Regions from separate parts of the Phaeacidiphilus oryzae TH49 genome, predicted to be linked through region 2. Evidence: riboswitches for the same ligand, from Rfam matches in the RefSeq annotation. Region 2 holds a riboswitch; the other holds the start of a gene.
What was found. Region 2 has a riboswitch for glycine ahead of gcvT (glycine cleavage system aminomethyltransferase GcvT). Riboswitches for the same ligand answer to the same signal wherever they lie in the genome.

Region 1: it holds a riboswitch for glycine, as region 2 does, so the genes downstream of both, gcvP (aminomethyl-transferring glycine dehydrogenase) here and gcvT (glycine cleavage system aminomethyltransferase GcvT) in region 2, are expected to answer to the same signal.

What each region holds. Positions count from the first base shown of each region.
Region 1 covers NZ_JQMQ01000004.1:13,170-17,372, reverse strand. Annotated here, with positions in the region: partial or broken gene gcvP (aminomethyl-transferring glycine dehydrogenase) at 1-1,830, opposite strand, end outside; glycine riboswitch at 1,871-1,991, opposite strand; glycine riboswitch at 1,992-2,087, opposite strand; gene BS73_RS35680 (PRC and DUF2382 domain-containing protein) at 2,296-3,711, shown strand; gene BS73_RS00205 (DNA polymerase IV) at 3,775-4,203, opposite strand, start outside.
Region 2 covers NZ_JQMQ01000005.1:2,478,363-2,482,565, forward strand. Annotated here, with positions in the region: gene BS73_RS14860 (enhanced serine sensitivity protein SseB C-terminal domain-containing protein) at 160-945, opposite strand; gene BS73_RS14865 (enhanced serine sensitivity protein SseB) at 1,021-1,881, opposite strand; glycine riboswitch at 1,942-2,058, shown strand; glycine riboswitch at 2,064-2,155, shown strand; gene gcvT (glycine cleavage system aminomethyltransferase GcvT) at 2,218-3,342, shown strand; gene gcvH (glycine cleavage system protein GcvH) at 3,478-3,855, shown strand; gene glyA (serine hydroxymethyltransferase) at 3,912-4,203, shown strand, end outside.

The DNA of each region.
Region 1 (4,203 bases), on a different contig from region 2:
CCATCGCGGCGCTGGCCGCGTTGGTGCCGTGGGCGGAGGACGGGATCAGGCAGACGTCCCGCTGCTCGTCCCCGTTGGCCCGGTGGTAGGCGCGGACCGCGAGGAGGCCGGCCAGCTCGCCCTGGGAGCCGGCGTTCGGCTGCAGGCTGACCTTGGCGTAGCCGGTCACCTCGGCCAGCCAGTCCTCCAGCTGGTGGATCAGGGTCAGGTAGCCCTCGGTCTGCCCGGCCGGCGCGAAGGGGTGCAGCCCGGCGAACTCCGGCCAGGTCACCGCCTCCATCTCGGCGGTGGCGTTGAGCTTCATGGTGCAGGAGCCGAGCGGGATCATCCCGCGGTCCAGTGCGTAGTCCCGATCGGAGAGCCGGCGCAGGTAGCGCAGCATCGCGGTCTCCGAGCGGTGGCTGTGGAAGACCGGGTGGGTCAGGTACTCGTCAGAGCGCAGCAGGGCGGCCGGCAGCGAGTCCGCGGCCGCCTCCGCGCCCCCTCCGCGCCGGTCACGCCGAAGGCGCCCCAGACCTTGGCCAGGTCCTCGGCCGTGGTGGTCTCGTCGCAGGCGATTCCGACCAGGTCCGCGCCGGCCTCGCGCAGGTTGACCCCGGCCTTCCGGGCCGCGGCGACGACCTCGGCGGCCTTTCCGGGCACCCGGGCCAGCACGGTGTCGAAGAACGCGTCGTGCACCAGCTCGACCCCGCCGGCCCGCAGGCCCTCGGCCAGCCGTACGGCCTGCCGGTGCGTCCGGCGCGCGATCGCGGCCAGTCCCTCGGGACCGTGGTAGACGGCGTACATCGAGGCCATCACGGCCAGCAGCACCTGCGCGGTACAGATGTTGCTGGTCGCCTTCTCCCGGCGGATGTGCTGCTCCCGGGTCTGCAGCGCCAGCCGGTACGCCGGGGCCCCGTCCGCGTCCTTGGAGACGCCGACCAGACGGCCGGGGAGGCTGCGGGCGTAGTCCTGGCGGACGGACATGTAGCCGGCGTGCGGGCCGCCGAAGCCCATCGGCACGCCGAACCGCTGGGTGGTGCCGACCGCGATGTCCGCGCCCAGCTCACCCGGCGACTTCAGCAGCGTCAGCGCCAGCAGGTCGGCGGCGACCGCCACCACCGCGCCGGCCGCGTGCGCCTCCTCGATCACCGGCGTCAGGTCCCGCACGGCCCCGGAGGCGCCCGGGTACTGCACCAGCACCCCGACCACCCCGCGCTCGGCGATCCCCTCCGGCAGGCCCTCGCTGAGGTCCGCCGTGACCACCTCGACGCCCTGCGACACGGCGCGGGTCTCGATCACCGCGCGGGTCTGCGGGAAGGCGTCCTGGTCGACCACGAAGACCGCGTCCGCCGCGGCCTTCCGGTTCACCCGGCGGGCCAGGGCCATCGCCTCGGCCGCCGCGGTGCCCTCGTCGAGGAGGGAGGCCCCGGCGGTGGGCAGGCCGGTCAGGTCGGACACCACGGTCTGGAAGTTCAGCAGCGCCTCCAGCCGGCCCTGCGAGATCTCCGGCTGGTACGGGGTGTACGCCGTGTACCAGGCGGGGTTCTCCATCACGTTGCGGAGGACCACGGGCGGGGTGAAGGTGTCGTAGTAGCCGAGGCCGATCATCGAACGGAGCACCTGGTTCCGTCCGGCCAGCGAGCGCAGTTCGGCCAGCGTCTCCGCCTCGCCGGCGGCGGCGGGGAGCCCCAGCCGCTCCAGGCTGCGGATCGCGGCCGGGACCGCGGCGGTGGTCAGCTCGTCCAGAGAGCCGAAGCCCACCGAGGCGAGCATCTTGGACCGCTCGCCCTCGTCTGGCCCGATGTGCCGCTGCTCGAACAGGGTGGTGCGATCGGTGTGATCAGTCATGGTGGCTGAGGCCTCCTGGTCAGCGTGACCCGCGGGGACGGCCTCCCCCTCTGTCATCTGCACCTGAGAGCTTCACCGTCCGCCGGTTCGACCGGCGTCGGCTTGCACCGTCGGCGAGGACTCCGGTGGTCCACCGAAGGAGCCCTGCTTTCCAGAGTGACCTCGCCCGGACGGTACGTCTGCCTGAGAGATTCCGGGGAGGAGTTGCTCCTTCGGCGCCGAGCGCTCGCGCGTTCGGACTCTCCCGTCCGGGCTCGACGGTCACCCTCACCCTACCAGTGCGGATCACCTCGGACGTGGCTCCTGAAGCAGTCCGGGATTGGGCCAACTGGTCCAGCGACACGCCCCATTGGGGCCCGAATGTTCGACAACACACCAAATCATGACGTTTCGTATGTTTTCGTACGACGTCAACCGAGTCATGTGATCCCGGTGCCAGCCGGGTCGCCACCCGTGGAGGGCCCCGTGCAGACCGACATCGACCCAAGGGACCTCATCGGCCACAAGGCCGTGGACCGCAACGGCGACAAGATCGGCACCGTGGACGAGGTGTACCTCGACGACGCCACGGGCGAGCCGGAATGGGCCGCCGTCCGGACCGGGATCTTCGGCCGGGACGCCTTCGTTCCGCTGGCCACCAGCGAGTTCGTCAGCGAGGAGCTGCGCGTGCCCTACGACAAGTCCCAGGTCAAGGATTCCCCCGACTTCGGAGCCGGCCAGCATCTGTCGCCGGCTCAGGAACTCCAGCTGTACCGCTACTACGGTCTGGACGTGCCCAGCGAGTCCGGCTCCCGGGCGAACGGCCAGGCCGCCCCCTCGGACGCCTCCGACGCCTCCGACACGGCGGCCACTCCGGCCGCCGCCGCCGCGGTGGGCGGCAGCGCCGCGCACACCGCCCCGGCCGCCGCCGGCGACGCGACCGCCCGGACCCAGGCCGCCGCGGTCCCGGACACCGCGAGCTCGGGGACCGCGAGCTCGGGGACCGCGGGCTCGGACACCGCAGCTACGGACACCGCGCGGTCCGCCGAGCGCACCGACGGCCTGACGGGCGAGCACACCTCGGCAAGCGCTCCCGAGCAGGGCCTGGCGGCGGGTGCGGCCGGCGGAGCGGCGGGCGCCGCCGCCGGATACGCCGCGGCCTCCTCGAAGCCGGCCGAGCACTCCTCCCCCGCCGGCGGCCGGACCTCCGCGTTCTTCACCGGCTCCGCCGGCACCACCACCCCGGAGCCGTCGACGACCGCCCAGACCCCCACCCCGGTCAAGGAGGAGGAGACCCGCGCGGTCCCGCACCTCACCGACCGCGACTCCACCGCCGCCGCGGGCACCGCCAAGCCGGCGGGGGCGGCCGGGACGGGCGCCCCGGAACAGATCGAGGTGGTCTGCCGCGAGGAGCGGCTGGACATCACCACCGAATGGCACGAGCTCGGCCGCGCCCGGCTGCGCAAGTACGTCACCACCGAGAACGTGGAGCGCCGGGTTCCGGTCGTCCGCGAGCGGGTCCGGATCGAGCGGGTCCGGCTGAGCGACGACGAGCGGGCGCAGATCTCCGACCAGGAGATCGAGGAGGCCACTCAGGAGGTCCCGGTCCACGAGGAGCGGGTGGTGGTACGCAAGCACGTGGTCCCGGTCGAGCGGATCCGGCTGATCACCGAGCGGGTCACCGAGGAGGAGGTGGTCCGCGACCAGCTCCGCCGCGAGCAGGTCGAGGTCCACGACGCCGGCCAGGGCAGCCAGGCCGGGCAGTCCGGCCAGTCCGAACGGTCCGGGCAGGGCCAGGCCGCACAGGGCGGGCGCAACGGCGCGGCGCCCTCGGCCGGCACCTCCACCACCCCGTACTCCCCCGGCGCCCGCTACCCCGGCCGTCCGGCCTACGGTCACTGACCCACCCCGCTCCCCACCTCGGCGCCGCACCGGACCACCGGTCGCGGCGCCGAGGCCTGCTGGCTACGCCGAGCCGTCCGACGGGTCCCCGTCCGAGACCAGGCTCAGCGGCGGCGCGGCGGCCAGCGCCGGATCGTCCTCCCGGAAGGTGCGCACCCGCCCGGGCTCGGACTCCGGGGTCTCGAAGCGGACGGTGACCCGCCCGACGCCGCTGCCCTGCACCCAGCCGGGACCGAACTCCTCGTGCCGCACATCCTCGCCGGGCAGCCAGCGGCGGCGCGTCCCAGGCTCGGAACCCGGCTCCCGGCCGGGATGGAAGGCCCGCGGCTGCCCGAACCCCCCGTAGGCCGGGTCCTCGGCCTCGTTCACGGTCTCGGTCACGGCCTCGCCCGCCGGCTTCACGCCCTCGCCCGCCGGCTTCACGGCCCCGGCCGCCGGTTCCGGCGTCGACTCCGATTCCGGACTCGCAGCGGGTTCCCCGGCCCCACCGGC
Region 2 (4,203 bases):
TACGGCCGGCCCGGAGCCCTTTGTGCGGAGAAGTTCTGCGGTGAATTCAGGTAATCACGTTCCGTGACGAAACGGCTCTCACCGGAGTCTCACCCGGCACCGCCGTCCCATCCGGAGGAAAGAATTCCGGCTGCGGCCGGGGACCGTGGAACAGGACTGTCACCGGCGGTAGAACGGCGCCGGTCCGGCGGCCATCCAGAGGGCCACCGAGTCGTCCTCGTCCGGGGCGGCCAGCACCGCCACCCGGCAGTCCGCGGGGGCGGCCTCGGCCAGCGCGCGCCGGACCATCGCCCGGGCGTCGTCGGCTGAGGCGTGCGGATCGTCCAGTTCGAGGCCGATCGCGAGATACGGCTCCCCCAGAGCGGGGGCCACCCAGGCGCGCCGCAGCGCGCGCAACCCGGGGACCGCCCGGGCACCGCGCTTCAGCGCCTCGTAGAAGGGCTCGGCCGCGACGGCCGGTTCGGAGATCTCCAGCGGCCCGGCCGGCAGCCGGTCCAGGCCGAGCGCCACCCTGCGGAGGTCCGCCCAGGGGACGCCGACGCCGCCGCCGGCGGCGTGCGGATCCAGCCACAGGCCCCACCGGCTCGGATACAGCACGGCGGCCAACTCCCGCCCCCCGCAGGCCTCGTGGGCCCGCTGCCAGCCGGAGGCGGCCAGCTGGGCCGGGGAGCTGACGGTCGGCACATAGCCGTAGCCGGCCACCTCCATGCTCCCGTACTGGGCGTCCGGGGAGCCCGGCTCGCCGTGCCAGAGGAGGGCGTAGAGGGTGCCGTCCGCGACGGCGCGCAGCAGCGTCTCGTACGCCTCCAGGCGGGGGCGTCCGGGAGGGGCGGACCTCAGGGCGTCGACCGCGGCGCCGAGGTCGGCCGCCGCCCGCGGCGGTCCCGGCCGTTCGTCCGACGCCACGTCGGGGAAGCGGTCGCCTGCTGCGAGGCCGCCGGCCACGGTCGTCCCCTTCCTCTGCGGTGCGCTGATCCTGCCAGCAGGGTAGCGCCGGGCGAAACCCGGCCCCGGGACCCGTCAGCCGCGCGCGAAGAAAGGCGCCACCTCGGCCAGCAGCCAGTCGCCGACCGGGTCCTGGGCCACGTCAAGCAGCACGATGTTGACCTCCCAGGGCAGCGGGACCGCGCCCAGGGCGCGCCCGAGGGCGAGGGTGGCCGCCTCCTGGTCCGCCGGCTGCCAGCCGTCCAGCTCCACGCCGACGTACATCTTCTCCGGCTCGCCCTCGGCCGAGGCCAGCGCGCGCCGCGCGGTGAGCACCACCGGGACGCCCGCGAACTCGCTCGCCGCGGCCGCCAGGAACTCCACCGGGTCCTCGTGCGAGGCGGGCTGCCGCAGCGACACCCGGGAGCCGCCGCCCGCGCCCGGGCGCACCGCACCCTCCGGGTTCTCGTGCTCCCCGCCGCCGCAGAGCGTCCGCACGCCCTCGGCCGGAATCGGGATGCCGATCACCCCGCCGGGGTTGACCGCGATCCCCACGCCCACCGGCAGCCCCCGGGCGAACTCCCGCACCGGGGCCACCACGAACGGCATCGACGGATCGGAGCTGCCCGTCCGCAGCTGCGTCTCGGAGCTGAAGACCGGCACGAAGAGCTGGCCGGCCAGCTCCATGCTCGGCAGGTTCAGCTGGTCGCTGGCCGGGTCGCCGCCGTTCGGCAGCGGCACCCACACCCGGCTGCGGCCGAGCACCTCGACCACCCGCGGGGTCGCCCCGGGGTCGCCGCTGGCGAGCGAGAGCACCTGCTCCAGCTCGTTCTCCGGCCAGCCGCCGAGGCTGCCGCCGGAAGTGTGGGAACCCGCGTACGCGCCCGCGGGAGCGGCGTGCTGCTGCCCGGGGATGTGCGCGTGGTCGACGGGCATTCCTTCTGGCGGGTAGGTCATAGCGGGCACCCTAGCCCACGTGCAATCATGAGCGCCGTCTTCAATTTCACATAGGCCGCTCGAACCCGTGCGGGAGAGTCCGGACCTCCGCCAGCCCCGCCCGGGGCCGGCCGCGGCCGGCGCCGAAGGAGCAAGTCCTCCCCGGAATCTCTCAGGCCCACCTACCGCACGGGCGAGGCAGATCTGGAAAGCGGAACCGCCTGCGGTTCCCACCCACGGTGCAAGCCCCCGCCCGCCCGGGCGCGCGGTGAAGCTCTCAGGTCGAGACGACAGACGGGGAGCCCCTGCCTACGCATGCCCGGAAACGGCATGCCCCGAGACGGGAGCACCGCCCCGATGAGCACCACCCGCCGTACCGCGCTCGACGCCCGCCACCGGGCGCTCGGCGCGACGATGACCGACTTCGCCGGCTGGGACATGCCGCTGCGCTACGGCAGCGAGCGCGAGGAGCACAACGCGGTCCGCACCCGCGCCGGCCTCTTCGACCTCTCCCACATGGGCGAGATCGCCGTCGCCGGCCCGCAGGCCGGCGCCCTCCTCGACCACGCCCTGGTCGGCTCGCTCTCCCCGCTGGCCGTGGGCCGCGCCCGGTACACCATGATCTGCCGCGAGGACGGCGGGATCCTGGACGACCTCATCGTCTACCGCACCGGCGACGAGGAGTACCTGGTCGTCGCCAACGCCTCCAACGCGCAGACCGTGCTGGACGCCCTCACCGAGCGCGCGGCCGGCTTCGACGCCGAGGTCCGGGACGACCGGGACGCCTACGCGCTGATCGCCGTGCAGGGCCCGGAGGCCGCCGGCATCCTCAGCGGCCTGACCGGCGCGGACCTGGACGGCCTCAAGTACTACGCCTCCCTCCCGGCCACCGTCGCCGGGATCGAGGCGCTGGTCGCCCGCACCGGCTACACCGGCGAGGACGGCTTCGAGCTCTTCGTCGACCCCGCCTCCGCCGAGGCCCTGTGGGACGCCCTGACCGAGGCCGGCCGCGAGGCCGGCCTGGTCCCCTGCGGTCTGGCCTGCCGGGACACCCTGCGCCTAGAGGCCGGGATGCCGCTCTACGGCCACGAGCTCTCCACCGAGCTGACCCCGTTCGACGCGGGCCTCGGCCGGGTGGTCAAGTTCGAGAAGACCGCCAACGAGGGCAGGTTCGTCGGCCGGGCCGCGCTGGAGGCGGCGGCCGAGCAGGCCGCGGCCGAGCCGCCGCGGGTGCTGGTCGGCCTGGTCTCCCCGGGACGGCGGGTGCCGCGGGCCGGCTACTCCGTGGTCACCGCCGAGGACGGCGCGGTGATCGGCTCGGTCACCTCCGGCGCCCCCTCGCCGACCCTGGGCAAGCCGATCGCCATGGCGTACGTGGACGCCGCGCACGCCGCCGCCGGCACCCAGGTGGCCGTGGACATCCGCGGCAGCCGGGAGCCGGTCGAGGTCGTGGCGCTCCCCTTCTACAAGCGCGCCCGCTGACAGCTCCGCATCCCGCAGACTGAACCGGGTCGTACCCGCCGGGCCCCGCCAGCTGACGGGGCGCCATCTCAGGGAGTGGAACACCCCCGCTCCCCGTTTCGTCGTACCCCTCCCCCATCCTGGAGAATTGCCGTCATGAGCAACCCGCAGCACCTGCAGTACAGCAAGGAACACGAGTGGCTGACCGCCGCCGAGGACGGTGTCTCCACCGTCGGCATCACGGCCTTCGCCGCCGACGCGCTGGGTGATGTGGTCTACGTCCAGCTGCCCGAGGTCGGGCAGGCCGTGACCGCCGGCGAGAGCTGCGGCGAGCTCGAGTCCACCAAGTCGGTCTCCGACCTCTACTCGCCGGTCGACGGCGAGGTCACCGAGGTCAACCAGGCCGTCGTGGACGACCCCGCGCTGGTGAACTCCGCCCCCTTCGAGGACGGCTGGCTGTTCAAGGTCCGTCTGGCGGGCGCCCCCGAGGGCCTGCTCAGCGCGGACGAGTACGCGGCCCACACCGGCAACTGACCCCACAGCCAGCCCCCCGGAGCGCCCGAGCGCACCACGGCAGGAGGCCCATCCGCATGTCCGCTTCTTCTTCCCTGCTCAACCAGTCGCTGCACGAGCTCGACCCCGAGGTCGCCACGGCGGTCGACGCCGAGCTGAACCGCCAGCAGTCCACCCTGGAGATGATCGCCTCCGAGAACTTCGCGCCGGTCGCGGTGCTGGAGGCGCAGGGCTCGGTGCTGACCAACAAGTACGCCGAGGGCTACCCCGGCCGCCGGTACTACGGCGGCTGCGAGCACGTCGACGTGGTCGAGCAGCTGGCGATCGACCGGGTCAAGGAGCTGTTCGGCGCGGAGGCCGCCAACGTCC